DNA from 2 places in the Methylosinus sp. LW4 genome. Region 2 is predicted to be linked to the other one. Evidence: predicted binding sites of a transcription regulator. Region 2 holds the regulator's gene; the other holds the start of a gene.
The links. The regulator LexA, encoded in region 2, represses DNA repair genes until DNA is damaged. The targets are predictions, from matches to a motif close to TGTTCNNNNTGTGTTCNG.

Region 1: METLW4_RS0103780 (ATP-dependent helicase) is a predicted target of LexA. The motif match lies at 10,299-10,316, and genes of this name have one in related genera.

Annotation. Positions count from the first base shown of each region.
Region 1 covers NZ_KB900626.1:745,139-760,024, forward strand. The annotation lists gene METLW4_RS0103740 (type I restriction-modification system subunit M) at 1-596, opposite strand, end outside; gene METLW4_RS0103745 (helix-turn-helix domain-containing protein) at 679-927, opposite strand; gene METLW4_RS0103750 (hypothetical protein) at 1,030-1,911, shown strand; gene METLW4_RS23920 (AAA family ATPase) at 1,908-3,866, shown strand; gene METLW4_RS26960 (AAA family ATPase) at 4,415-6,295, shown strand; gene METLW4_RS27610 (hypothetical protein) at 7,356-7,955, shown strand; gene METLW4_RS0103780 (ATP-dependent helicase) at 8,194-10,257, opposite strand; gene METLW4_RS0103785 (winged helix-turn-helix transcriptional regulator) at 10,649-11,035, opposite strand; gene METLW4_RS0103790 (NAD(P)-dependent oxidoreductase) at 11,265-11,921, shown strand; gene METLW4_RS23935 (NAD(P)/FAD-dependent oxidoreductase) at 11,927-13,057, shown strand; gene METLW4_RS0103805 (C2 family cysteine protease) at 13,449-14,705, shown strand.
Region 2 covers NZ_KB900626.1:243,254-258,139, reverse strand. The annotation lists gene METLW4_RS0101265 (ABC transporter permease) at 1-218, shown strand, start outside; gene METLW4_RS0101260 (ABC transporter permease subunit) at 215-1,009, shown strand; gene METLW4_RS0101255 (AsmA family protein) at 1,016-2,896, opposite strand; gene lexA (transcriptional repressor LexA) at 3,136-3,840, opposite strand; gene METLW4_RS27510 (hypothetical protein) at 4,004-4,207, shown strand; gene METLW4_RS0101245 (LLM class flavin-dependent oxidoreductase) at 4,275-5,315, opposite strand; gene METLW4_RS0101240 (OFA family MFS transporter) at 5,650-7,368, shown strand; gene METLW4_RS0101235 (cupin domain-containing protein) at 7,380-7,832, shown strand; gene METLW4_RS0101230 (exopolysaccharide biosynthesis polyprenyl glycosylphosphotransferase) at 8,182-9,681, opposite strand; gene METLW4_RS0101225 (HNH endonuclease) at 10,008-10,580, shown strand; gene METLW4_RS0101220 (hypothetical protein) at 10,596-11,075, shown strand; gene METLW4_RS0101215 (hypothetical protein) at 11,093-11,902, opposite strand; gene METLW4_RS0101210 (helicase HerA-like domain-containing protein) at 12,017-13,564, opposite strand; gene METLW4_RS0101205 (SCO family protein) at 13,902-14,528, shown strand; gene METLW4_RS0101200 (M48 family metallopeptidase) at 14,647-14,886, shown strand, end outside.

The sequences.
Region 1 (14,886 bases), 500 kb from region 2:
CCGCAGGTGCCGGCGGCGGGATCGCAGATCACATCCTCGGGCTTGGGCTGGGTCAGCTCCACCATCAGCGCGATGATATGGCGCGGCGTGCGGAACTGGCCGTTCTGCCCGGCGGAGGCGATCTTCGCCAGCATATATTCATAGACGTCGCCCTTGGTGTCGCGATCGCCCATGTCGATCTGTGAGAGCTTGTCGACGACCTTGGCGAGAAGCTGCGGGCTCGGGATTTGAAAGCGCGCGTCGCGCATGTGCCGCGCATAGGCGCCGCCGTCGCCATTGAGCGAGCGGATGAAGGGAAACACATGCTCGTCGACGATGCGGAACATTTCCGGTCCGGCGAAATGTTTGAAGCGGGACCAGCGCAGGTTTTCGTATCGCTCGCCGCGCGCGTCCGCGCCATCCGGGAAGATGCGCCGCTCGAGCGGGCGTTTCAGCGTCGTCGCCTTGCGCTCCTCGAGCTCCTGCATCTCGTCGAGGCGCTTGATGAAAATGAGATAGGTGATCTGCTCTATGACCTGGAGCGGATTGGCGAGGCCGCCAGACCAGAAATCATTCCAGACGCCGTCGATCTTGCCGCGTAATTCGCCTGTCAGCATATCTCCCCCCGAAAGCGGCGGCAGAGTAGCCGGCCGCTCCGCGCCGAGCAATCGGCGGAGGTGCCGGCGCGTCTGCGTAAGTCTAGCCGCCGATCGGCTGGCCCGGCCGCGCGACTCGTATCCCGATTCCGGCGGCGCCGTCGAACTCCAACTCGACGCCGGCCTCCTCGAGCGCGCGGCGAATATCCGCGAGCGTGCGATCGTGCGGAACGCGCGTCTCCCGCTCGAAATTGTGAAGGGTCGCCTTCGACACGCGGGATTTCGCAGCCAGATCGTCCAGCGTCCAGCGCAGCCAGGCGCGCGACGCGCGGCATTGGGCGGGGGTGATCATTCAGTCTCCATTAACCATGGTCTTATCATCTAGTAGCAATACGATCATAGAATGGCAATATCCGCTCATGGGACAACGTTGTTCCTGTGAGGAGTGTTTTGAATGCGTAAGACAAAAATGACGATGCGCCGCTCGGGCGCGACCGAAATCGACGACTCGCTGAACAAGGCGGCGCGCGAGGCCGTGAAGGCGGCGATCGAGGCGGATCATGCGGTCGATCCGCTGTTCCGCCCCGAGGTGTCGAGGCTGGTCTCGGCCTATGCGTCCGCCGCCAAAAGGCATGGCCCGCTCATCGAGCGCGCGATCGGCGATTGCCTCGAGAGCGCCGGTTGCACTGTGTTCCGCAATCTCGGCGTTCCCGTCACGCAGGGCGCGCTGGAACTCGCGGAATCGCATGAATACGCCACGACGGCGACGCAGCAGATCCGATTCGTCGATGGCAAGATCGCGAGCTTCGTCGATATCGACATTCTCGCGATCGATGAAGAGCGTGAGGTCGCCTGGGCGCTCTCGATCAAGCGCGGCGGCGGCGCCACCGAGACGAAAAAGCGACGCGCGATCGAGCGCGATCTCATGGCGCTGAGGCTGAATCTCGCGTCTTATCTGCGTCAGCAGGGCTATTCGCGGGTCACGACGGCGCATGCCTTCGTGGTCGATTATCTGGGATCGGCGGGATTTTCGAAAGCGATCACGCTGACCCGCGAGAAAATCGACGACACATTCCGCCTCCCGATCATGGCGTCGATCGACGCCATGACGCAGGCGATGAAGGCTGCGCTCGACGCCGAGTTGGCGCGCCTGCTCGCGCCGGTCGTTCGCGGCATGGAAAGGCCCGTTTTGCCGAAGCGTTCGGTCGCCCTGGTCCGACCGACGCCCTTCGGGCTCCATGCGCATTCGCGCCGCCGCCGGGAGGGCGTCCCGGTGAAGCCGCCGATGAGCGGCCGCCCCTTCGACAGCCTGTCCTCCGAGGAGAGCGAGCAATGAGCGGGCTGCGCAATCTTCACGACGACGGCGACATTTTCGACACGGCCGATGATGACGCCGACGAGGCGTCGGCGAATAAGGCAGGCTCCGTCGCCGATGCGCTCGCATGGGAATGTCTGCGGGCGGCGCTGCCGTCCGACCTGCGCCGGCGCATCCGACGCGGCGACCCGGTCGCCATCATTGTCCAGGCGCCCGGCGCCGAATGGTGCGGCCCGCTGACGCGCGCGCTGCGGCGCGACTCGGCGCGAATCCTCTGTGTGTCGCGCGACGGCTCCTCCCGTCGCGAGCACGACCAGGCGAAAGGCAATGACGAAGTGGCCTTGGCCCTCGCGGGCGGGCGTCCCGTCATCGGCGTCTCGCAGAATCCGCAATCGCTCCTGCCGTCCGCGCTTTTATCCGCGGCGGACGCGCGCATTTCCGTCGCGCCGCCCGATGCGAATGTGCTCCGCCGGCTCCTGAGAAAGCACGCGCGCGGCAAGGCGCCGACGGAGATTCCCGACGGAGCCGCGACGGCGCTGACTTTCGCCGAGACGGTCAGCGCTTTCCGCGCCGGCGCATCCGCACGCGATGTCGTCGCCAATCTCCTCCGCGCCGCGGAGTCCAAGAAAGCGCACGTCGGCGGCGCCGTTGCCGACGTTCCGCCGCTCGACTGCCTTCCCGCCGATCTTCGCCGGCTGGCGCAGGATATAGTCTCGGGCGTCGCCGACTATCGCGCCGGCCGCATCCGTTGGCGCGACATGCCGACGGCCGCCGTGCTGCTCGCCGGCCCGCCCGGCGCCGGAAAGACGACTTTCGCCTCCGTCCTCGCTCGCGCTTTAGGGGCGCCGCTGGTCGCCGATTCTTGCGGGAAAATGTTCGCGCGAAGCGGCGAGGCCGGCCATCTCGGCACGATCGCCCGCGCGGTGCAGGACTGCTTCGATGCGGCGCGCACCGCCGCCGCCATTTCAGGCCTTTGCATTCTGAGCATCGACGAGTTCGACGCGGCCTGTCCGGACAGAGCGTCGATGGACCGCCGTGCGCGAGACTTTTGGGCGCCGCTGGTGACTCTTGTTCTGACTCTCCTCGAAAATCACGAGGGCGTGATCATCGTGGCCGCCTCGAATTGCGGCGACGCTATCGACGCCGCCGCCACCAGGCCCGGGCGGCTGAGACGCGTCGACGTCGGCCCGCCGGGCGCGGAATCGCTCATGCGCGTGCTGCGCTGGCGGCTCGGCGGCGCGCTTTCGACAGTCGCCGATGCGGACCTCCTTGCGGTCCTTCGCCTCGCCGGGCCGGCCGCGACGCCTGCGCAGGCCGCCGACTGGGCGCGCGACATGCTCCAGGCCGCCCGCGAGGCCGGGCGTGCGCCGGCCCTGGACGATTTGCTGCGCATCATCGCGCCGCCCGACGAACGGACCCTGGCGGATCGCCGAGTCGCCGCCATTCATGAGGCGGGTCACTGCGTCGCCTATGGGGAAGCCGGAATGCAAATCGCCTCGGCCTCGATCATCCCGCGCGGCGCATCGGGAGGGGAGACGCGCGCCGTCGGGCGACGACCAGCGTTCCCGACGAGGGCCGATCTCGACGCCGGCGTGATGATCCTGCTCGCCGGGCGGGGGGCAGAAGAAGCCATTCTCGGCGCGGCATCGACTGGCGCGGTGGCGGATCTGGCCATGGCGACGCGCGCGCTCGCCGAGGGCCACGCCGCGCATGGGCTTGGGGAGACCTTGCTGCATCGAAACGACGTGGCCGGATCACTGGCTTATGACCGCGAGCTGCGCGACATCGTCGAGGCCGACCTCTCCCGTCTCTATGCGCGATCGCGCGCCCTGATGCGCAGACGGCGCGCCGACGTCGAGCGGATCGCCGAGGCGCTGCTCGCGCGGAGATTTCTCAGCGGCGAGGATGTCGCGGCCCTCGTCACGGCTTCTGGAGGTCGCGGCCGCGGCCCGAAAACGCGCGGAAGGGACGCATGAGCGAAGCCGGCGACCTTCTCGATTACGTCGTCGCGCGCCTTGGCGGATGCGCAAGCGGCTGGGACCCGACGTTTGCCGCGCCGCCACGCGCGAAGCGTTACTTGTGATCGCAAGGGCTGTTCTCAACGAGGCGGAGTTTCGCGCTGGCTTGCGCCGTCGCCACCGATGCTTCGTGATCGTGTTTCCGGCCGGGCCGCAGACTCAAGAGCGGCGGTTTCCTTGAAATCTTAACTGATGCGCGAAGTTGGTGGCTGGCGTCGCTTGGAATTGAACGTTTCGGGCGCTTGCCGTTTGTTAGTTGCCTATTGGCTCGTCTGTTTCGCTTTGGCCACTGTCAACTGATCGATGCTCTGGCGTGCCGCACGTGCATCGTTTAATTTCATCTCGTGTCGGCGGACAAGTCGAATCAGACGCAAGTTTTCGGGGTTTGAGAAGTGCGAAGACGCCTCTGGCATTGATCCCGAGGAAGCCTTCGCTGAGATGCGGCGCAGCCACAAGGTCAATCGCTGGACAATTACGGGGCTATCGCCTCATATGGAAGGTGGGAAGTGAGATACAAAAGATTCCAAATTAAAAACTTCAAGGGCATAAAAGATACGACGGTAGACCTAACAGCAGTTGCTGGAGCATCTGTGTTTGCTTTCGTTGGCTTGAACGAGAGCGGGAAAACCACGATCCTGGAGGCGATCCACAGTTTTTCGCCCGACGCGGCAACGAAGGAGCTGGTAGGAGGCGAGTCAACCGGAGCAATAAACAAGCGTGTTCCGCGGCATTTAATATCCACATTTACTGGTGATGTTTCTGTTATCGCAACACTGTCGTTGTCAGAAGAGGAGAAAAAGACGATAATTCGCGCAATTGAAAGCGCAACAAAACTTATTGTCGATGACGCGTCGATCCCAGATGAAATCATTTTTGAAAGAAAGCAATCGTTTAAAGATGGCGATTTAAAAGGCATGTATTTTTCATTGTTGACTCAGCCGTCAGTGCGTGAGAAATCAAAGAGAAAATTTCGGGATCTAGTTGGTGACGAGCGAGTAGCTGTTCGAGATATCGTTTATGGTTACACGCCGAACATAGCATATTTTCCTACATTCGTTTTTGACTTCCCCAAGACGATCTTTTTGACAGAACGAGGTGACGAGATCGATCGTTTTTATAGGCGCGTATTCCAAGATATTCTTGACTACGATGGAAAAGGTAATACAATCGAAAAAGATATCGTTAGGCGTATCCGTGGAGAAAAGAAGGTATTGCCTTGGCCCAGCTTCTTTGAGCTTTGGATAAAGGATGATGACCGTGATAAAATAAAGCATGTAATGGATAGGGCGAGCGCCGCAGTTACAGAGCTTGTATTCGGGCGATGGAATAGAATTTTTGGAGAAGATGTTAAGGGTAAAGAGGTTGAGGTTTCGTATGAGGTCGTTGAAGGCGAAAAGAAAGACGAGAGGGGTGTTGTAACAAAGACAAATGAGCATGATTTATACATAAAATTTCAAATCAGGGATGGGACGCGTCGGTTTGTTGTTAACGATCGCTCGCTTGGGTTTCGTTGGTTCTTCGCATTCATGTTGTTTACTCAATTTAGGGTCGCCAGGAGGAGTACGAGGCCTCTGCTTTTCCTTTTTGATGAACCGGCTTCAAATCTACACGCTGCCGCACAGCAGAAGCTAATCGATAGCTTTCCAGAAATAGCCACTGGTGATCATACTTTGGCGTATTCGACCCATAGTCACTACATGATCGAGCCGAAATGGCTTGAGCAAACTTTTATTGTGACCAATCGGGCTGATACGCCGCTAACATCTATTCTTGATGATATTTCACTTGATGATGAGTCGCTCGATATCAAGGTTACGACATATCGCTCGTTCGTCAACGAGCATCCAAATCAAACAAGCTATTTTCAGCCAATTATTGACAGGCTTGAGGTTGTTCCTTCAAAATTTGACCTGCATAAGAACTCTATTATATTAGAAGGGAGGTCAGATTATTATATTCTGCGATATATTGTAAAAGTTTGTAATGAAAAGGAGCTTCCGTTGCTTCCTGCGCTAGGTGCGGGGACGTTCGGGGCGCTTGCGGCTTTACATATAGGTTGGAATTTGCGTTTCCTTTTTGTTTTGGACGGTGATGGCCAAGGGCAAGAGGAACGCGACCGTTATGTCAAGGAATTTGGAATACCTATCAGTCAAATCTTTACGCTGAGCGACCTTGTTCCTACGGTCACGGTTATTGAAGATATGCTTGACAGCGAAGCGCTGAGTTTCATTCAGAAGGAGTTGGGGCTTCCAAAGGCTCCGAGCAAGAGCCAAATTAAGCGATTCTTTCAAGAGCGCTTAGCTGCTGATAAGGTTGAGGCCCTAAGTAGCGGCTTTGTCATGAACGGTAAAGCCGTGTTGAGTGCCTTGAAAGCGCGTCTAATCTAAGCCTGCAAATAGGCCGTCTTTTAGGATGGCCCCATTCACGTAATACCAACCCTCTGAGAGGCCGACTCAAGTCAAGGGATTTCCAGAATCGGCTGAAATTTAATTCGACATGGGAACTTTAGGAGGTTCGCGATGGCGGCAGCGATTGGGCTTCGGGTCGATTACGATGCGCGCTCCTTGCGGGCGATCGCGAAGCGTTCGAGGGACGTCCAGCAAGCGCGCGGTCTCCTCTCCTTGGCATCGATCTACGACGGCACCGCTCGCAGCGAGGCGGCGAAGATCGGCGGCGTCACTCGCCAGGTCGTTCGCGACTGGGTGCTGCGTTTAACGCCGAGGGGCCCAATGGGCTCGTCGGCAGCAGGGCGCCCGGACAACGCTTGCCGATCACCCGCGCGATCGGCCTGCCGGCCGCGGCGCGCCTTGATCGTCTCAAGCAGCGCGCCAGAGCCGCTCGTTCGGCTCCCCGTATATTTCGAGTGCTTCCGCGAGCCCGGGACTTGGACCGCGACGACCCAATTCTTCGAACTCGGCTCATGCTCCGATCAGCGTGCTACATAAACCAGAGCAGCGGCCGCAGGCGCTTGATAAACAGTCGGGCGCATCTTCGGAGATCCTTTCGGTTCGAACGACAAACCGAAGCCTCCCAACTCTCGGCCGTCGCTTGCCCCATAGGGTCAGGGGTGAGGAGGGGCGCTGCCTTGACGGTCAAATTTTGACATGGTAAAACACGCACACTTCCCACTAGAGGAAGGAGCGTGTTATGCACTACCTTATCGCAGCCCTTTACATTGGTTTGGCAGTGGCTCACATCCTACTCGCCATCCAACTCTGACTGCTAAGAGGCCCTACGGGGCCTCTTTTTTTACGTGGCCTCTTTTTTTGACCACAATCGTTTCAAGTGTGACGTAACACTCCCCTAGCCCGACCGCTTTCCTGCTTCAGTGTCGATACTACTACCCCCTCGCCGAGTCGCAAACGTTTCAATTTATTTGGAGGCCTCCAATCTGATTGAATGTATGGCGGTCCTTTGGTAAGGTGGCTCCTCCGATGGAGTAGGGCAATGCCGCTTTATGGTGTCGATGAAACAGAATCCAAGGGTGTTCTAGCGCTGGCGTTGGAAGCTAATGACATCATAAGCAGAAATATTTACGTTTTTAGAAACAAAATTGTAGATAAATTTTGCATAAATGCCTCTGATATGGCAGATGTGAGTATTGAATCTCTATATAAGTTAGCGATATTCTATCTTAGGCTATTTGCTGCAACTAAGGATGAGCATTTTTCAATTGAGTCGTTTGCTGAATCACATAATTCGCGTGTATCTGATTTGCTGTCTAATAAGATTTATTTTCATACAGCAAGGCGCGAGGCTCTGCTTCGTTCTATATTTACATCTGACGTTATGCCCAGGCTTGCTTTCACGTGGAATCAATATTCATACTCTATTGATCAGTCTAATATTGCAAGATTTATGGCGACGGAGTTGTCGACCGAAACAGTTAGAAAGGTTATAATATTCGGTGAGCGCTACGGGATGTTCGTGCGCTCAAACGCTTTGGGGGTCGTGATCGTAAAGTCAACTGGAGTGCTTGAGCAGGTCGTTCTTGATACAATTTCGGAGACGATGCGTAGTTTATACGAATTAGGCCAAAAAATATGATGGCGTTTGTTGCGCTGAGGAGCGGAGGGGCCGCCAAGAAAATCAGGCGAACTCCAATATTCTGACCCGATTTTTTCAGGGGCCGAGTTCAGCCGAGATGACGAGAGAGCGTAACCTTGGAACCGGCGGCGCCTCCTTTCGACGTGAGAAGCCCACGGCGAGCAGAGCCTTTCCAACCGCATCCTTTTTCCGTCAGGCGGCATAGACGTCGCGCTTCATCTACAGCTTCCCTCATCGTTCATCCCCACATCCCCCGCATCTTTGCCCGCACATCGACTCGTAGCTCACCTTCGGCGAGCCGCTCGCCCACGGCCGCCGCGGCCGGCCAGCTCACGTATTCGAAAAACCGCAGCAGCTCCGCCGGAATGAAGCGCGTGCGCGCGGCGTAGACATGCCGGTCGCCCTGCGCCGGCTGGCCACGGGTGAAAAATCGTTGTGGCGTCACCAGCCGCAGGCTGTCCTTCGCGCGCGTCATCGCGACGTAGAGCAGCCGGCGTTCCTCCTCTATCTCCGCCGCTGTTCCCGTCGCGAGATCGGAGGGGATGCACCCGTCGACGGCGTTCAGCACGAAGACCGACTTCCACTCTTGCCCTTTGGCGGAATGGATCGTCGAGAGGATGAGATAATCCTCGTCGCGCAGAGGCGGGCCGGCCTCGTCACTGGTCGCGTCCGGCGGGTCGAGCGTCAGCTCGGTGAGGAAGCGCTCGCGCGAGGGATAGCAGGCGGCGATCTGCTCGAGCTGGACGAGATCGGCGAGGCGGCTCGGCGCATCCTCGTGCAGGCGCTCGAGATGCGGCTCATACCAGCGGCGCGCCGCTTCCATTTCCGCCGGCCAGCCCTCTCTCGCATGCAGCATTTGCAGCGTCGCGACGAGGCCGCGCCACTCCTCGCCAGCGCGCGGCGGCGTCGGCGCCTCGGCGAGGCTGGCGAGCGGGTCCGGGCGCTCGATGAGGAAGTCGAGAATCTTCTGCGCGGAGGAAGGGCCGACGCCGGGCAGGACTTGCAGAATGCGAAAGCCGGCGACGCGATCGCGCGGGTTCTGCGCGAAGCGCAGCAGGGCAAGAAGATCCTTCACATGCGCGCCGTCGAGGAACTTCAACCCGCCGAACTTCACGAAGGGAATGTTGCGGCGCGCGAGCTCCAGCTCCAACATGGCGCTGTGATGCGAGGCGCGGAACAACGCCGCCTGTTGCTTCAGCGTCATACCGGCTTCGCGCGCCTCGAGCACGCGCTCGGCGATGAAACGCGCCTGATCGCTCTCGTCGCGCACGGCGACGAGCTGCGGCCGTTCCGATGAGCGACGCTCGGTCCAGAGGTTCTTGGCGTAGCGCTCGGCGGCGAGCGAGATGACCGCGTTGGCCGCGGCGAGGATCGGCTCGGTCGAGCGATAATTGCGATCGAGCGTGACGACCTCCGCCGGCGGCGTGAAGCTTTTCGGAAATTCCAGAATATTGCGCACAGTGGCGGCGCGGAAGGAGTAGATGGATTGCGCATCGTCGCCGACGACGGTGAGCCCCTGGCCCTTGGGCTTCAAGGCGAGCAGGATGGAGGCCTGGAGGCGATTGGTGTCCTGATATTCGTCGACGAGAATGTGATCGAAGCGGCCGCCGATCTCCTCTGCGAGCGCGTCGTCCTGCGTCATCTGCGCCCAATAGAGCAGGAGATCATCGTAATCGAGGACATTCTGCGCCTGCTTCGCCTCGACATAGGCGGCGAATAAGCGGCGCAGCTCCTCGTGCCAGCGTGCGCACCAGGGGAAGGCGCCGAGAAGCGCCTGCTCGAGCGGAGTTTCGGCGTTCACAGCGCGGGAGTAGATCGCAAGGCACGTGCCCTTGGTGGGGAAGCGGCTCTCGGTCTTGGAGAAGCCGAGCTCGTGGCGGATGAGATTCATCAGATCGGCGGAGTCTTCGCGATCATGGATGGTGAAGGCGGGATCGAGGCCAATGGCGCCGGCATATTCGCGCAACAGCCTGGCGCCGATCGCGTGAAACGTGCCCGCCCAGGCGAGGACATCGCCGCCGCCTGTGGCGCCCAGCGCCTCGGCGCAGATGCGCTCGACCCGCCGCGCCATCTCGGCGGCGGCGCGGCGGGAAAAGGTCATCAGCAACATGCGCTGCGGATCGGCGCCCCGGACGATGAGATGCGCGACCCGATGGGCGAGCGTGTTCGTCTTGCCGGAGCCGGCGCCCGCGATGATGAGCAGCGGACCGCCGACGGAGGCCGACAGGCCGTCATGGAGCCCGTGCTCGACGGCGCGGCGCTGTGCGGCGTTGAGCTTTTCGAGATAGGCGACGGCGGTCATGGGCGAATCGGCAGGGTGAGCGGGCCCGGAGACTGAACCATAATTCTTGTTTTGTTCGCAATGGCGGCGTGTCTCGGGGGAGGGGAAGGCGAAGCTGGCGGCCCGGTTCGAATTTCCGTGAGCGCCAGGAGCGGCCATTCGTCTGGGCGTCGAGAAGGTCTGCCTTCCCTCGACTTCGCGGACCTTCGCCGCGCCAGGATCGGTCAAATTTAGAAAATCTCACGCGCCGACCAAGCGATCACGATGCACTTGTTCGTTCTGCGGGCGATATCCGCGCGGAGCGGTCGAGGCCTCGCAAAGCGAAAACTGCACCCAGAACGTTGCGCCGCCGCCCAGGGTCATGCTTTCGTGAGAAGGAACCTCCAAGGACGCGTGTCCGAGCAGCCCTCTCTCATGCGCGAGCGGCTCCAGCCTTTTGCGCGGAGCCAAATTTCTCACGGGCCCCGACAATCGCTCGATGATGCGCCTCGGCCCAGCCGATCAGGGCCCTCAACGGTTCCAGGAAGGACGATCCCATTTCAGTCAGCGCATATTCGACCTGCGGGGGCGTCACGTCATGCACGGTGCGACTGACGAACCCGTCTTCCTCCAGTCGTCGCAACGTCCGCGACAGCACCTGTTTCGAGATATCGCCGATGGCGCGGTGCAGCGCATTGAACCGTTGCGGCATGTCGGCCAAATGAGCCAGCACCAGCAGGCTCCATCGGTCACCCACTCGGTCCACCACATCCCGCACCACGCAGGGCTGACTGAAATCCACGCCGTCGGGCGGCAACAATCCTCGCGATCCTGTCATCCGAGCCCTTTCCGCCGTAGATCACTTTGTCCTGACCTGGTCAGAATAATATGCCTCCTTGCGAGCTCTGTCATCTATTTTTAGACTAAGTGACAAATGCAGACCACGATCAGAGTTGGGACCTCCACCGCATATGCCTTTCCGTACGCATTGAAATTGCCCAGTCACCGGGCGAGGGCGGCGGATTCGGCTCGAGAGCAAGGATATTTGCATGACCACACAGAAGAAGATCATCGTCATCGGCGGCACCGGCTATGCTGGCTCGGCCATCGCGCGGGAGGGCGCGAAGCGCGGCCATACAGTGAGCTCGGTCAGCCGCTCGAACCCGGTCGAACGGATAGAGGGCGTCGCATATTTCACGTCGAACGTGGCCGATATCGGCTCGACGATTGTCGGAGCCGATGTCGTCGTTGGCGCGCTATCGCCGCGAGGCGCCAACGTCGGCGCTCTCGCCAAAACCTATGGTCAGCTCGCGAGGCAAGTCGCCGATGCAGGCGCGCGTCTCATTCTGATCGGCGGCTTCTCGTGTCTGCGACGTACGCCCGGCGCTCCGCGCATGCTGGAGGTTGAGAGCTTTTCTTCCGAAATTCCGGCCGAGATCGTCGCCGAAGCAAAGGAGAATCTCGATGTTCTGAACAACCTTCTCACCGACGCGACCGGCGTCGACTGGTTGTTCGTCTCTCCCGGTCTGGAATTCTCGGCCTGGACGCCGGGCGAGGATCTCGGCCATTATCGTATCGGCGATGAAGTTGCGCTTTTCGACGAGAACGGCAAATCGGCAATCAGCGGCATCGATTTTGCCCGCGCCGTGCTCGATGAGATCGAACGCCCGACACGCCATAGGGCGCAGATCGGCGTGGCCTATTAACCGGCATGAGCGCGACCCCCACACCCAACCTCATCGACACGCATGAGACTGTCGTCATTTTTGGCGGCGGCATCGCCGGAGCGACACTCGCGAAATCCCTCGTCAGAAACTTTTCGGTCATGCTGGTCGACCCTCGAGATTTCATCGAGGTTCCTATGGCGGCGACGCGTGTGATCGTTGATCCGGATTTGGCGGGGCCGGCAACGATCGCTTTCGCTGAAGCGCTGGTCGGTGTCCGTCATGTGCAAGGCCGCCTTGCGGAATGGACGCGAGACGGCGGACGCGTCGAGCTCGCGGATGGCGCACAGGCCGTGATCAGCGGAAATGTGACGGTCCTGGCCACAGGTAGTCGCCACGCCAATCCACTCATGCGCGCATCCGCGGGCACGATGGAGGAACGCCGGACGCTCTATCGCCGATACAATGTGCGGATTATGGAGGCTGAAAAAATACTGATCGTCGGGGGCGGTCCCATAGGCGTCGAGATCGCCGGCGAGATCAGCGAGGCTTGGCCGGAGAAGTCCATCACGCTGATCGAACGGGGAGAACGTTTCCTCAAGGGCAGTTCCAAAGAACTGGCGTGTGAGGCAACGCGCATTCTCGAGGCGCGCGGGGTCACCGTCATCACCGGCGAGAGCCTTACCTCGCAGCCATCCACCGATCCTTTCGCCGAGGGCGGCGCAGTGATGACCAACAAGGGCCGCGTCATTGATTATGCCCTCTTGATCTGGGCGACAGGAGGACAGCCGGAGACCGCATTTATGAGGGAGCATTATGCCGCGCTCCTCGATGAGGCGGGCCGGCTCAGGGTCGATCCGCAGTTGCGGGTCAAGGGCCTGACCAATGTGTTCGCGGTAGGCGACATCAACGATGTGGCGGAGAACAAGATGGCGGTGCACATCCTCGGCCAGGCCAAGACCGCTGAAACCAATATCAGAGCAATCCTGACAGGCCGCGGCGCGCTGGCCGCCTATAAAGCCAAGACGGGCAACCCGATGATGCTGCTGGCATTGGGGAGACAGACCGGCGTGTCGCATCTGCCGATCTTTGGCGTAGTCAAGGCCGGCTGGCTGAACCGCATGATCAAGACCCGCGATATGCTCGTGCCCCGCTTTCGCAAAGCTTTTGGGCTATAGGATCCATACCGATTCCAGCTTCGCCTATGTGCAGTAAGGATGTCCATGCCTTGAAAGTTCATGCTCACGAAGCTCGAACCTCGTGGCTCTCACATACCGACGTCGAGTCGTCGATGAATTTTGCGAAGCAAACCGGTGCGAATCGGCTCGACACCTTGTCACCGCGACCGAAAAATCTCATCCAGATTGCCGCGCCATACGCTGTCGAAGCTCGGAGTTCGGCTCTGGAATGCTTCGTCGCGTCGCTCCTCGCGCCGATGACGCCGCATTCGAATGCCTCATCCCAGCCGCGCCAGAAGAGCTGTCGCTCTGCGTGCCCTGTGGGATTCGCCACAAACACGGCCGGCCGTCGGGTTTATGTCGAATGGACGTTGATCCACGGGAGGCGAAAATGGCTCATCACAAGGACGGACTTCTGACCATTCCGGCAAGCGCCCAGATCGTCGCTTGCGGAAATCCGAGCACGCCGGCTTGGAATGACTTCCATCACCGCACGTTCAAGGACCTCTTTCCGTCGCCGCCGAGCGCCTATGACGTTCGGCAGGGCGGAATCGGCGACTGCTGGCTGCTCTCCGCGCTCATCTCCATCCTCGAATTGCCGAATGGACCCGACTTGATCGAGCGGTCCATGAAGGACGTCGGATTGGGATCGGTGGTCGTGCGGCTATACAAAGGAGGGGTTCCTCACTACGTCAAAATTTCGAAAAGCGTCGTTTCCGGCCTCGGCGCGCATAGTTTCGTCTGGGTCAAGCTCATCGAAAAAGCCGCCGCGGCGCTGCACGGAAGCTCGAGCTACGAAAATCTCGGAAAAGGCGGCGTCAACGCCGACAAGGCGTTCGGCATGCTGCTCGGCGCGCAGGCCACGGCCATCCTGAACAACGCCGACGTCGACGACGTCGCCTTCTTGAACACGAAAGGCGAGGCGTGCCTGATGGCCTGTTTCGCGAATAGCAAGCCCGACATCAAGGCCAAGATCGAGACGATGGTTTTCGAAGACGACGCCACTCTCTTCAACCACTGGACAAATTGGTGGACGCAGACTCGCTTCGGCAATTGGTACGCCAACGACTACAGCCTGCATCGTCAATACAAATATGAGCATTTCGAAGAGTTCTTGAAGAAGAGCGGCCTTCACGCGGGAACGAGAGACCAGATATTGTCCTGGGCGGCAAAAAACTCCATCCTTCCCGGCAAACGGTCCAGCGGCGTCTATTCCCGCAAACAATTGGAGGTGTTCTACGCGATCAGAAATTTGTGCCTGCCGAAAGGCGATCCTTCCAAGCGCGATCCGATCGTGGCCGAGACGAAGCCTTTCGGCAAATCGATCATGACCAAAAATCTCGGCACGGCGGGAGAAGGCATCGCCTCCATGGGACTCGTGCGCGACCATTGCTACGCGGTGCTGGGCGTCGAGGAAACGCATGAGCACGGCGTCGACCTCTGCTGGATCAAGCTGCACAACCCCCACAATATGAACGGCGTCAAATACGAACGCGGCGTCCATGCGAGCGGGCTCAAGGCCGGGAAGCGATATTTGCGCCCCGTCCCCTGCGCCCAGCCGCGCTTTGTGTTGGAGCTCGGCGATTTCACCAAAAACTTCGAGACAGTGACGCATGGGTCGACGAAATTGATCGTCGGCGAGGAGTGAAGCTTTCGCGGAACGGGGTCGCAATCCCGCCCATCTGCTGCGCCGGGGCGGCGAACGATTCGGTCGACCTCGCGCTTCGATAAAGCGTCGACCGATGGTTTTCCGGGCCCTCGCGATGCAAGAGATTGCAGAAACCAGTCGGTTTCGCCCGCTCGGCATTGCATTTGGAAGGGTCGCGTCG
Region 2 (14,886 bases):
GCGCGCTGCTCGTCTTCATTCCCTCGGTCGGCGAATTCGTCATTCCCGATCTTCTCGGCGGCTCCGACACTCTGATGATCGGCCGCACGCTCTGGAATGATTTCTTCGCCAATCGCGATTGGCCGGCGGCCTCCGCCGCGGCAGTGGCGCTGCTGGCGCTGCTGCTCGTCCCCATTCTTCTCTATGAGCGCGCGCAATTGCGCGCGGGCAAGCGATGAGCGGCGCGCGTCTTCTGCGCCTCGCCGCGCTGCTTCTCGGCTTCGGCTTTCTCTATGGGCCGATCGTCATATTGGCGACGATGAGCTTCAACGCCTCGCGGCTGGTGACGGTGTGGGGCGGCTTCTCGACCAAATGGTACGCCGCCCTGCTCCATGACGAGCAGATGTTGCGCGCAGCCGAAATCAGCCTCGCCGCGGCGGCGCTCTCGGCGCTGATCGCGACGCTCAACGGATTGCTGGCCGCGCTGGCGCTGGCGCGCTTCGGCGACTTCCGCTCGCGCACGCTCTTCGCGGGCTCCATCTATGCGCCTTTGGTGATGCCGGAAGTGGTGCTCGGCCTCGGCCTGCTGCTGGTCTTCGTCGCCTTCGGCGTCGAGCGCGGATTCTTCACGCTGGTGCTGGCGCATGCGTCTTTTACGATGTGCTTCGCGACAGTGATGATCCACGCCGCGCTGAAAGGCTGCGACCGCACGCTGGAGGAAGCGGCGATGGATCTCGGCGCGACGCCGGTGCGCGCTTTCGCGCTCGTCACTCTGCCGCTGATCGCGCCCTCGGTCGTCAGCGCCTATCTCCTCACCTTCATCATCTCGCTCGACGATCTCGTCATCGCGAGCTTCACCACCGGCCCCGGCGCCACCACCTTGCCGATGCGCATCTATTCGCAAGTGCGGCTCGGCGTCTCGCCGGAGGTCAACGCCATTTCGACGCTGCTGCTCGGCTTCGTCGCCATCGCGCTCGGCCTATCCGCGCTGCTCACGCGCGGACGCGCCAAGGGCGGCGGGGCGGGGTGAGGCCCCTCACCGCTCCTTCGTCGCGCCCGCCTCCGGCTCCACGCGCGGCAGCAGCGGCGCGGCGGCGCCGGAGCGCTTGATCAGCGCGGCGGCGTCCGGCGCGAAGACGGGATCGTCCCAGGGGCCGGAGAGATCGAAGCCGATCTGCACGCCCTTCTCGCGCGGCTTGCCGGCGGCGTCGGCCTCATTGGCCTGCGCCTTCATCGCGAGGCTGCGCTCGGGAATGCGCGTTTGGCCGGCGAAGGCCAGCGCGAAGCCCGGCCCATGCGCCTGCCCGTCCTCTACATTGGCCGTTCCCTTGACGATCTTGATGGTCGCGCTGGCGCGATCCACCAGCGAATGGCCGGAGCGAATGTCCATCGCGCTCGACAAGGGCCGCTTGTCGACGCGGCGCAGCGCGCGCTCGAGATCTATGCCGCCGACCTCGCCCTCGCTCAGCGTAAGGGTGGCGCGGCCGTCGAGATCGCGCATGATCTGCGCGACGCAGTCGCCGGTGGCGTCGAGCGTGAAATTGGCGTCCAGCGCGCCGCCGAGATCTGGCCGGGCGGCGAGGTCCCAGGCGAGCGCGCCGGCGTCGACGCCGGTCAGCTGCGCATTGCCGTGGAATTCCAGCGCGCCCGCCGCATTGGCGGCGAAAGTGGCGCGGCCCTTCACCGTCCCCTTATAGGCCTGCGCCTCCGCGAGCGCGACCTCGAGCCGGCCCCCGCGCAGCAGCAGCGACAGAGCGGCGTCCTCGAGGTTCAGCCGCAAGATGCGGGCGCGCGTCGCCGAAAGGCGCAGATCGACATCGGCGTCCTGAATATCCGGCAAGGCGAAAGCGTCGCGGCTCCATTGGCCGTCGGCGCCGGAGAGCGCCGGCAGATCGGCGATCATCGGCTTCAGCGACACGAAATTGCTGGCGAGCGTCGCATGGACGATGGGCTTGTCGCCCTCGTGACGCAGCGCGAAGGAGCCCTCGAATTCATTGTCGTCGGCCGAGAGCTTCACATCGGTGAGCTGAAAATCGCGCAGGCCGACGCTGGCCTTGGCGGAGAGCTGCACATTCTCGAACGGGCCGGGCAGCGGCGCGCTCACCTTGGCGAGGCCGAGCGCATGGCGCAGCGAGGGCGAGGAGGCGGTGATCCGCCCCATATAGCGCGGCTTGGCGCCGAGCTGGCCGAAGCCCTCCGCCTCCAGCCGCACACTGTCCGAGTCGAGCCGCACCGTGACCGGCGTCTGCTCGCCGCGCAGCAACGCGCCGGGCTTCAGCACCCAGAGCATGGCGCGCGGCCGCTCGCCGCCCCAGGAGAAAGCGGCGTCGAGCGTCGCCGGCGAGCCGACGGTGCGCCAGTCGAGCGTCGCGTCAATGTCCTGCAACGTCTCCTCGCCGCCCGAATATTTGAGGCGCGCGACGCCGGAGACGATGGAGACGCCGCCGAGCCGGGCGCGATCGGCCTTCTCGGCCGCCGGCGTCGAGGGCCGCGCCGCTGCGGCGCGCACGGCGGCGCCGGAGGTGCTCATCGGCTTGCGATCGAGATCGACCTCTATCGACGGGCGGATGAGCTCGATATCGGCGATTTCCAGGCGGCCGGCGAGCAGAGGCAGCAGAAGCACATTGCCGTGCAGCCGGTCCGCCTCGATGGTCAGCGCCGCGGTCGGATCGGCGAAGGCGATGCTGTCTATGGTGATGTGCGGGCGCGGCAGCAGCGAGAAGGTCGAGCGGCCCTTGGCGGCGATGAACAGGCCGGAGGAGGCGTTGAGCTGGCCGGAAATCTCCTCGAGCAGCGCATTGGTCGAGAAGGTCCAGGGCGCGAGGGCCGCGCCGAGCGCCACTGCGGCGACCGCGCCGAGAGCGATCAGCCAGCGGCGCGGCAGGCGCGGGAGAGACAGGCGGCGGCTTTGGCCCAAGGGCTTCGATCCTTCGATTTCGCGCATCGGGCCAGTCGAGTGCGACATTCCATCGTCCATGAAAAAAAGCGGGGCGGCCGCGGGCCGCTGGCGACGCAGCGCGCGCCCTCGGCGAGGGCGCGACACGAAACAACATGCCTTAATCGCTCGGCCGCGACGCGAAAAGGCCCGCGCGCCAAAAGCGCGCGAGGCCGGACCATGGCGGCAAAGGGCGGCGAGATCGTGGCGGCGCGAGGCTCTCAGTATTTGCGCAGAAGGCTGACCAGACGCCCCTGGATGCGGACGCGATCCGGCCCGAAAATGCGCGTCTCATAGGCCGGATTGGCGGCCTCGAGCGCGATGGAGGCGCCGCGCTTGCGCAGGCGCTTCAATGTCGCCTCCTCCTCGTCGATGAGGGCGACGACGATATCGCCGGTGTCGGCGCTGTCCTGCTTCTTCACCACGACGACGTCGCCGTCGAGAATGCCGGCCTCGATCATCGAATCGCCGCGCACCTCGAGCGCGAAATGCTCGCCGCCGCCGAGCATATCCGGCGGCAGGCTGATGGTGTGGCTGCGATTCTGCAGAGCGGAAATGGGCGTGCCGGCGGCGATGCGGCCCATGACCGGAATCGCCACCTGCTGATCGGACTCGGGCTCGCCGGCGGGAACGGGCCGCACGCGGCCGAGCGCGCCCTCTATGACCGAAGGCGAGAATTTGCCGCCGCGCGCGGCGACGCGGGGCGTCGCCGATTCGGGCAGGCGCAGCACCTCGAGCGCGCGGGCGCGATTGGGCAGACGGCGAATGAAGCCGCGCTCCTCGAGCGCGAGAATGAGCCTGTGAATGCCGGATTTGGAGCGCAGATCGAGCGCGTCCTTCATCTCGTCGAAGGAGGGCGGCACGCCGGTCTCCTTCAGGCGCTCATGGATGAAGCGCAGCAGATCGCTCTGTTTCTTGGTCAGCATGGAAGCCCCCCGGCGCCGCCCGCCCGCGTCGCGCCACGACCGAACCCGAGCATGATGCCGCGGGTTCATAAACAAATCATGAACGGGAGGATAGGCGTTCTCGGTGCGTTCCGCAAGTGGAGCACGATTCCGATTGACCGGCTGAGATCAAGATATAGTATGAATGCAGACCGCGACACATAGGCGCGTTCCAAATCTGTTCGGCTCGATTTCAGAAGGATGGAATCCAGATGACAACCAGCAAGAAGCCGGCCTCGATTTCCGGCAAAAAGCTCGCGACCAAAGGAACATCGGCTCCCGTGAAAACTATTGCGGCGTCAGACTTGGCTCAAGCCCCAAAGAAATCCAAAAAGAAATAGGCGCTTGATCGTTCGAAGCGAAGCAAGAAGCGCAAAAAGACAAGTGGAGTCGACCGATAGCGCGCGCACCTCCCTCTACTGCGCCGCCGCCGCCTCCACGCCCAGCATCGGCCGCACATGGCGCGCGAAATCCTCCAGCGAGCGCAAGTTCTTCTCCGGGTCGCGGGAAATCGGCTTCAGCAATATCGCCCGCGCGTCGGTCTCCTCGCGATAGGCGGCGATCTTTTCCGCCACCTCGTCGAAATCGCCGATCAGCGAGCGTTGCAGCAGCCCCTCCTCCGTCAGCGAGGCCGGCGCGGCGCCGTCCTGGCGGGCGAAATTGCCGCGCATTCGCTCGGCGAAGCGGGAGAGGAAGGGAACCGCCTCGGCCAGCGCCTGCTCGCGGCGCGGCGCGGCGAAATAAAAGCGCGCCATGGTGAAGCGCGGATCGCCCTCCGGTCCCGCGGCCTCGCGATAGATGCGCAAGGTCTCCTTTATCTGCTCTATGGGGAAAGGCGGGCCGGCCATCACGCCATGGCCATTGCGCGCGGCGTAGCGAATCGCGCCCGGCGTGGTGGTGGCGAGATAGGTGGGGATGGGCTTTTGCAGCGGGCGCGGCGTGAGGCTGAGGCCATTGGCCTCGTAATGCGCGCCGGTGAAGGTCACTTTGTCCTCATAGAGCAGGCGGTTGACGAGGCCGAGCGCCTCCAGAGTCATCTCCCGCGTCGAATCCTTGCCGGCGCCGAAATGGCGATTCTGCAATTCGAACGGCCCGCCGCGCGCCACGCCGAAATCGAACCGCCCCTTGGAGAGAAGATCGATGGTGGCGACATCCTCCGCCACCTGAATGGGATTGCGGAAGGCGAGCAGCACCGCCGCCGAGCCGAGGCGTATCGTGCTCGTCACGCCGGCGAGATAGGAGAGAAGCGTGAGAATGGAGGGGCAGGCGGCGTCCGGCTCGAAATGATGCTCGGCGACCCAGGCCTCCTCGAAGCCGAGCGCCTCGGCATGGCGCACGAGGCGCGTCTGCGTCTCGAAGCAATGCGCGAAATCCTGCTGCGGGTTTTCGTAAGTGGAGAAGACGCCGAACCGCATGGCGAAGGCCTCGGAATGCGCGCCGCCGTCCTTGCGCGCCATGGCTATATACGGCAGTTACATATCGGCATACAGGATATGGACGCGCAAGGCCGCCCGCAAGCGCAAAAACATTGGCGTCGCGCGGGAATTTCGGTCGGCCCATAGAAAGCTCTCGTCCAATCCGGCGGATGGGCGTCATAATAGAGAAATCAAATAAAGCGACGAGAAAAACATATTGATCGATCGTCGGCGCTGTGGCGATTTTCCGATAGAAACAGTTGAAAAAGCCGCAATGCTCGGCATTGTCGAACGTCAGCGGGCGCCGCGAAGGCGGCGTTCGGGGAACCGCTCACGACGCCGCGGCGCGAGCGCAGCTCGATTTTTGGAGGATTCGATGTCGGTAGCAGCCGCAACGCCGTCCCGGCAATTTTTCAGCCGGGAGCGCTCCATCGCAGCGCACGGCTTCAATCGCTGGCTGGTGCCGCCGGCGGCGCTCGCCGTGCATTTGTGCATCGGCATGGCCTATGGATTCAGCGTGTTCTGGCTACCGCTGTCGCGCGCCATCGGCGGCGCCGAGCCCAAGGCCTGCCCTGCCGACATGGGCTTTTTCGCCAGCATCGTGACGACGAGCTGCGATTGGAAGATCAGCATGCTCGGCTGGACCTTCACTCTGTTCTTCGTCTTCCTCGGCTCCTCGGCGGCCGTCTTCGGCCATTGGCTGGAGACCGCCGGTCCGCGCAAGGCGGGCCTCGCCGCGGCGGTGTGCTGGTGCGGCGGCCTGCTGATCTCGGCGGCCGGCGTCTATCTGCATCAGATTTGGATGCTGTGGCTCGGCTCCGGCGTCATCGGCGGCATCGGCCTCGGGCTCGGCTATATTTCGCCGGTCTCGACGCTCATCAAATGGTTCCCGGACCGGCGCGGCATGGCGACCGGCATGGCGATCATGGGCTTCGGCGGCGGCGCGATGATCGGCGCGCCGCTCGCCGACAGACTGATGTCCTATTATGCGGCGCCCGGCTCGGTGGGCGTGTGGCAGACCTTCGTCACCATGGCGGCGATCTATTTCGTCTTCATGGTCGGCGGCTCGCTCGGCTATCGCGTGCCGCGCGACGGCTGGAAGCCGGAGGGCTGGGAGCCTTCCGCCACGGCCGGCAACAAAATGGTCACCAATCGCCACGTCCATTTGAACGTCGCCTGGAAGACCCCGCAATTCTGGCTGCTGTGGGCGGTGCTGACGCTCAATGTCAGCGCCGGCATCGGCGTGCTGGGCATGGCCTCGCCCATGCTGCAGGAAGTGTTCGGCGGCAAGCTCATCGGCCTCGACATCGGCTTCTCCAGCCTCGACGCCGCGCAAAAGGCGAAGATCGCGGCCATCGCCGCCGGCTTCACGGGCTTGCTCAGCCTCTGCAACATCGGCGGGCGTCTCGCCTGGGCCACATGGTCCGACAAGCTCGGCCGCAAGACGACCTACGCCATCTTCTTCATCCTCGGCATTATTCTCTATTCGGCCGCGCCCTTCGCCGCGCAGCAGGGCAATGTCGTGCTGTTCGTGGCGTTCTTCTGCGTGATCCTCTCCATGTATGGCGGCGGCTTCGCCACCATTCCCGCCTATCTCGCGGATATTTTCGGCACGCATTATGTGGGCGCGATCCACGGCCGCCTGCTCACCGCATGGTCGACGGCCGGCGTGCTCGGCCCGGTGCTCGTCAATTATCTGCGCGACTATCAGCTCGACCACGGCGTCGCGCGCGACGCGGTCTATAATCAGACCATGTATATTCTCGCCGGCCTGCTGGTGCTCGGCCTCGTCTGCGATCTCGCCGTGCGGCCCGTCGCCGAGAAGCTGTTCATGACCGACGAGGAGGTCGCCGCGGAGAAGAAGACCAGCGTCGCCGCCGTCGTGCAGGAAGAGAAAGAGCCGCACGCCGATTTCGAGGATTATATCGAGGATGGACAGGCGGCCGAGGCCGCCGCCGCCGAGGCGCGCCGCGCCGCCGCCGCGCAGAATGGCGGCTCGCGCATTCTGCTCTTCGCCGCCTGGGCCGCCGTCGGCATACCGCTCGCCTGGGGCGTGTCGATCACGCTGCAGAAGACCTTCGTCCTCTTCCACTGAACGGAGGCCTCATGCGCGCGCGAAATCTCCTCGGCCTCGCGCTGGCGTTTTGCGCCGACGCGGCGCTGGCCGACGGCCCGCCGCCGGCGGTGCTGCAGAACGACTTGAAATATGCGCCCGTGCCGATCTTCTCGGGCGTCTCCGCCGCGCCCGTCAGCGGCACGGCGACGCAGCCGGGGGCGCTCTATGCGCTCTCGGTGAAATATGCGGCCGGCGCGCGATCGCTGCCGCATACGCATCCCGACGCGCGCCTGGTGACGGTGATCTCCGGGCGCTTCTACGCGGGCGTCGGCGGGGAATTCGACGAGAAATCGCTGCGCGCGCTCGGCCCCGGCGATTCGATCGTCGTGCCGGCGGAGACGGTTCATTTCGGCTGGGCGAAGGACGGCGAGGTCCTCTTGCTCGAGACCGGCGTCGGCCCCTCCGGCGCCAGCCTGTGGCCAAAACCCGCTCCGCAGCGCTGAGCGCGTCTCCACGGTCGGATCGCGCCCACATCCTAACCATCGGAGAGCGAGCGATCGACTGAATTGACGCGCGCCGGGACGGCCGCGTCATATGTTTTTCTGCCGCCTCATACGACTTCCGATCGATCCATTCGGATAAACCATCCATCCCTCGCCCTGAGGAGCCCGCGAAGCGGGCGTCTCGAAGGGTCGCCGCTGCTGCGTGGGCTGGATCCGTCCTTCGAGGCTTTTTGCGTGCCGCAAAAAGCGCCTCAGGACGAGGGGATTGTATTCGCTGCACCGAAGCAATCAGTCGGAAGCCGTATCACGGGCTCTGGATTGCTTCGCTTCGCTCGCATTGACGGCCGCATCACAGCGCGTTGCGATAGGCCTTGCGCGAGAAGATCGTCATGAAGATGATCCACACGTCGAGCGGCAGCGACCAATGGTCGATGTAATAGAGATCATGCTCGACGCGCATGCGGATTTTCTCTGGCGAGTCGATCTCGCCGCGCAAGCCATTCACCTGCGCCCAGCCGGTGATGCCGGGCTTCACATTATGGCGGCGCGCATAGAGGGCGATCTTGCGCTCGAAAATCTGGTCATGCGCCAGCGCGTGCGGGCGCGGGCCGACCAGCGACATCTCGCCGCGCAGCACATTGATGAGCTGCGGCAGCTCGTCGATATTGTAGCGGCGGATGAAGCGGCCGACGCGCGTCACGCGCTTGTCGCCGGCCGTCGCCTGGGTGATGTCGCGCCCGTCCTCCATCGTCGTCATGGAGCGGAATTTGGCGATGCGGAAGGGCTCTCGATTGAAGCCGTGGCGACGCTGGAAGAACAGCGCCGGGCCTTTGCTGTCGAGCTTGATCGCCGCCGCGACGAGGAGCAGCAGCGGCGACAGCGCCATGAGGCCCGCGGCCGAGAAGACGATATCGAAGAGACGCTTGGCGATGATCTCGAGCGAATCGTGCCGGCGGCCGCTCAGATTGAGGCTGGCGATGGAGCCGATCTTGTTGATATGCGCATCGGCGAAACGGTCGAGCACGCGCTCCGGCCCGAGATGAAGCGAGGCCGGCACGCGCAGGAAGGCGGCCACGCAATCGTCGATGACGTCGGTGCGGCTCCAGGGCGCGAGGATGAACACATCGTCCGGCAGCAGCATGCGCGCGGAGGCCTGCGCCAGAGCGAGATCGTCCTGCATGGCGTCGGCGCGGTCGCGCAGCGCCACGGCGGCGACGACATTCATGCCGCTCTCCCAGGGCTGATAGCGGCGCATGAACTCGTCTATGTCGCTCTCGAAGCCGACGAGAAACACGCGACGCGCCGAGGCGCCGCCGCGCTCGGCGCTGCGCCGAACCACGCCGACCAGCGCCGCGCGCGCCGAATAGACGGAGAGAAAGCCCGCCGCATAGAAGAGCACGAAGGCGCCGCGCGAGGATTCCTCCGTCGCCTTGGCGAGAAAGCCGAAGGTCAAGGCGCAGACGAAAGCGACGCTCCACAGAACCGCGCCGCGCCAGCCATGGCCTTCCAGAGTCAGATAATTCTTGATCGCATATTCGTGCCGCATGACGTTGGAGAGCACGAAGAGGATCGCCGCGAACATGCACAGCCGCAGATTGGGCAGCGTCGAGCCGTCATAGCCATAGGCGAAATAATGATACAGCGTCTCGCTGGCGATGGCCGTGGCGAGAATGACCGCCACATCGATCAGCGCCGCGATCACCGAGAAGGAGGCGCGCATCAGCGCGGCGTTGGGGCTCGGCATGGCGCGCGACCAGCCGCTGCGCAATGCGGCGCTGTCGGTTCCAGCTTTGACGCGAGCGTCGTCCTTGCGGAGCGACGAAAAGGGAAGATCGGCGATACTCGACACGGCCTCGTCTCCAACCCGATACTGCCGCCGTGCCGTAATGGAGCAACTCCCCCGTTTTGGCCGGCTTTCCAGGCGGAAGCTGCAAACCGCCTGCCCGCAGAGCGGCGAAAAAGCGGAGAATCGGAGGGAGCGACGGGGAGGCGAAAGCGAAGCCCCTGCTCAACTCATTGATAAATAAAATATTTACCATATTTAAGGGCGAAATCGCGCGGCTGCGGCGCCGCGGCGCCGAGAGAAGCCTTCACAATGGCGTCATCCTGCCTATAGACTATGGCCGCGGCTCGGGGGCTGGAGGCGTCCGAACGATTCGCGGAAAGAGGGCCGAGGTGACCGTTCACTTTCGCCAGTCCAATGTTTCGCCGCAGGCCTGTCCTGCATTGGTTCTCAACGCCGACTATCGGCCGCTGAGCTACTATCCTCTGTCCCTATGGGGGTGGCAGGACGCGATAAAGGCGGTCTTCCTCGACAGGGTCAACATCGTCTCGGAATATGACAAGACGGTCAAAAGTCCGAGTTTCGAAATAAGATTGCCCTCTGTCGTTTCGCTCAAAGCCTATGTAAAGCCGGCCCGCCATCCCGCCTTCACCCGTTTCAACGTATTTCTTCGCGACCGCTTCACCTGCCAATATTGCGGACAGCAGGACGATCTCACCTTCGATCACGTAATCCCCCGCTCCAAGGGCGGCGCCACCACCTGGGAAAATGTCGTCGCCGCCTGCTCGGCCTGCAATCTGCGCAAGGCCGACCGGCTGCCGCATGAGGCGCATATGCTGCCGGCGCAGCCGCCCTTTCAGCCGAGCGTCGCCGATCTCCACCGCAATGGGCGGCTGTTCCCGCCCAATTATCTCCACGAGAGCTGGCTCGATTATCTCTATTGGGATTCGGTGCTGGAGCCCTGATCGCAATCGAGCCACATGCTGCGTCGCCTTCTCGTCGTTTCTTTCGCCTTCGTGCTCGCCGCCGGCGCGGGCATGATCTTCCTGCCCATCGCCGCGCTCAGCGATCCCACGACGCGCGAGGCGGGCTCGTCCCTGGCCATTGCGGCGCTGTTCTCGGCCGAGCCCGATGATGTCGCGGCGGCCTTCGGCTATCTGCTCTGGGCCATGGGGATCGCCGCCTGCGCGGCGCCGCTCGCCATTGTGGCGCTCGTCGGCGAGATCGCCGGAGCGCGCGCCTACACCTGGTACGCCGGGGCGACGGCCCTGCTCGCCGCCGCCGCGCCGACGATACTCCGCGCCGCGCGCGGGAGCGGCCGATTCGTCGAGGCGAGCCCGGCCGAGGGACGCTTCACGCTGCTGTTCTTTCTCGCCGGGGCTTTGACGGGGACGATCTATTGGCTGATCGCCATGCGCGGGCGGGAACCGCGCGAAGAGCGGCCGCAAGGGCTTATGTGAATATCGCCGCGTTATCGTCACTCATCGTCGTCGTCTTCCTCTTCGACCGATATCCGGTCGACGAATTTCAAATATTCTTGTGGCTCCATATGTCGCCGCAACTCGTCAATCTCGCCGCCCAGGTCACCGGACGGGTAGATGCGTAGCGTCGCCGTGAAGCCGCTCAGAAGCTGGTTGCGGGTCATCCGCCGCATACCACGCGGACGGCCGCTATATCTGCGATAACCCTCGACCGTGACCATATTGCTCAGCATTTGCCGCGCAAACCCATAGGCGTTATGCAGAGGCACGCCTTCCGAAACCGGATCGTCGAAACCAGTCAGCCTCGGCCTCTGGAAACCCATGCCTGCCGACTGCTTCAGCTTCTCGGCCCTGCGCGGCAGCACCGGCGAGATCGGATCGAAATCCCAATGCAGATTCGGGCAATTGCCGATGATGAATTCGCCGATTGTGATTCCCATGTCGAAGATCACATTGTAGCCGGCGTTCTCGCCCGTCCACGGCGGGTCGTAGGTGTAGTATGAACCCGTCGGATAGCCGTCCGGCCCCACGAGCACGAGCAGCCCCGCAAATTTATTGCCCCAGCGATTGAGCGCCCTGACACCTTTCTCGTCCGGCCAGATGGAGACGCAGAAATAGCGGCGCAGCCACTCCCGAAAATAAGCGACGCGTTCATGGCGCACGCGCATGAAATAGTCGAAATTCTCGACCGCCTGCTCCCGCGAGAGCAGCCGCTCCTCCACCTTGTGCGGCGGATCATAGAGCGGATAATCGCGCAAAGCGCGCCGCAGCCATTTCTTTCTCAACCAGGCCTGTGGGCGGAGCATTATATGCGACTCTATATATGGACGACTCAATGAGCATTGCGTGCCGACCATCGATCTGAAAGATGCGAAGGCGGATTTTCCGGTCTGGTCGATCGCGCCATAGAGCGTCGTCCGTCAGCGCGATATCCCGCCCAGCACGCCGCGCAGCACTTCCTTCGCGATCTGCGTGCCGATGGAGCGCGCCGCCGATTGCACGGCCGAGCGCACGGCGAGCTCGCCGGTGGACATGCGCTTGGGATTCTCGCGCTTGAACAATCCGCCGACCACGCCGCCGAGCGTGCCGATGAGGCCGCCGCCGGCGCTCGCCTGCGTCGTCGGCTCCTCCGGCCGAGCAGGGCCAGCGCCGGCGCCGCTCAAATGGCCCTCGGCGCGTTTCTGCAATATTTCGAAGGCGGATTCGCGATCGATCGGCGTGTCATATTTGCCGCGCAGCGCGCTCTCCGCCAGCACGGCGGCGCGCTCCTCGGCGGTGATCGGCCCGACGCGCGAGGCGGGCGGCGCGATCAGCACGCGATCGACGATCTCCGGCTTGCCCTTGGCGTCGAGCATGGAGACGAGCGCCTCGCCGACGGAGAGCTGCATGATCGCCTCCGCCGTGTCGAAGGCGGGATTTTGCCGGAAAGTCTCCGCCGCCGCACGCACGGCTTTCTGGTCGCGCGGGGTGAAGGCGCGCAGCGCATGCTGCACGCGATTGCCGAGCTGGCCGAGCACGCTGTCCGGCACGTCCAGCGGATTTTGCGTGACGAAATAAACGCCGACGCCCTTGGAGCGGATGAGCCGCACCACTTGCTCGATCGCCGTCAGCAGCGCCTTGGGCGCATCGTCGAAGAGAAGATGCGCCTCGTCGAAGAAGAAGACGAGCTTGGGCTGCGCGAGATCGCCGACCTCCGGCAGCTGCTCGAACAGCTCCGACAAGAGCCATAGCAGGAATGTGGCGTAGAGCCGCGGCGAGCGCATCAGCTTGTCGGCGGCGAGAATGTTGATGACGCCGCGGCCGTCGCGATCGACGCGCAGAAAATCGGAAATATCGAGCGCCGGCTCGCCGAAGAATTTCTCGGCCCCTTGAGTCTCCAGCACCAGCAGCTGGCGCTGAATGGCGCCGACGGTCGCGGGCGCGACATTGCCGTATTTCGTCTTCAAAGAGCCCGCATTGTCGGCGACATAGGTGAGCGCGGCGCGCAGATCCTTGAGGTCCAGCAGCAAGAGCCCCTGCTCGTCGGCGACGCGGAACGTCACATTGAGCACGCCCTCTTGAACATCATTGAGCTCGAGCAGACGTGCGAGCAGCAGCGGCCCCATTTCGGAAATGGTGGCGCGCACCGGATGCCCCTGCTCGCCGAACACGTCCCAGAAGACGACGGGGAAACGGTCCACGGCATAGGCGAGGCCGATCTCCAGCGAACGATCGACGAAGGCCTGGCGCATCTCGCCCGCCTGCGACAGGCCGGCGAGATCGCCTTTCACATCGGCGAGAAAGACGGCGGTCCCCGCATTGGAGAAGCCTTCGGCGAGCTTTTGCAGCGTCACCGTCTTGCCCCCGCCGGTCGCGCCGGCGATGAGGCCGTGGCGATTGCCGACGGAAAGGGTGAGGTAACTATAAACGCCGTCGGCGCTCGCGCCGACGAGGATTTTTCCGGGGCTGGCGTTCGGATCGTCGCTCATGTTCTCGCGCCTGCGCTCATTGGGAGAATCATTGGGCCGCCATTATATATCCGGCCGTCGTCGGCGCGGGCGTTTTCCTGTCGCGTGCTGCGACGCGGCGCCGCGGCGACGGCCTCGCTCCAATGCGACGCCTTGCCGTGACGCTCTCCTGTGACGCTTGGCGAACGTCCCTCCGCAGGCTAAGTTCCGCGCACAGAGAGGAGCGTCGAGCCGCCACACATTCGAGATCGCCGCCGCCCGGCGGGGCCGCTCTTTCGAGCCGCCGATGATCGACGCCGCGATCGCCTCGGCCGCGGCGCGAACGAGCAAACGACGCCATATCTTCAGGAAGAAACGCATGTCCAAGAGCTACGCCAAGAGTTCGCAAAAGGGTCGCGCCAAGGGCCGCGACCTTCCCAAGCTGCCTCTCTTCGCCATCGGCGGCGTCTTTCTCGCCGCCTTCGCCGCATTGGTGGCGTTCACCAGCCTCAAGCCGCCGCCGCCGCCCGCCTCCGCCATCGGCGGGCCGTTCCAGCTCGTCGCGCACAACGGCCAGACTGTCACCGAGAAAGACTTTCTCGGCCGACCCTTCCTGGTCTTCTTCGGCTACACGCATTGCCCGGACATCTGCCACACGACTCTGTTCGAGATTTCCGAGGTGCTGCGCGCGCTGGGGCCGAAGGCCAACGCCGGCGCTCTGTTCGTCACCGTCGATCCCGAGCGCGACACGCCCGCCGTGCTCAAGGACTATCTCTCCAATTTCGATCCGCGCATCGTCGGCGTCTCCGGCGAGCGCGCGCAGCTCGATCCGATGCTGAAGGAATATCGCATCTATTCGAAGAAGGCGGCGGAGAGCGGCGAGGACTATGCGGTCGACCACACGACCGTCGTCTATCTGATGGACAAGAACGGACGTTTCGTCAGCTCCTTCAATGTGGGACGCAAGCCCGCCGACGCCGCGCGCGATCTCGAGCGCTATATGTGACGCGCGACGCGAAGACGCGAAGACACAGAGACGCAAAAACGACACAGCCGAGATTTTTTTGCGTAGGTCGCGAACTTCCCTGTCGCGACTCGGCGCGAGTTTGCGTTAGCATCGAATCATGCTTCGTCTCCGACGCGACGGCCTCGCGAAAACCGCGGGCTCCACGGCCCTGACACTCACACATGCGGGCGAGACGCTCACCGTCTCGCTGCGCCGTCTGCGCAGCGCGCGGCGCTTTACGCTGCGCGTGCGCTTTGCTGCGCGCGACGCCGTGCTCACAATGCCCGCGCGCGCCTCCTTGCGTGAGGCGCGCGAGTTCACCGAGCGTCACGCCGCCTGGATCGCCGCGCGGCTCAAT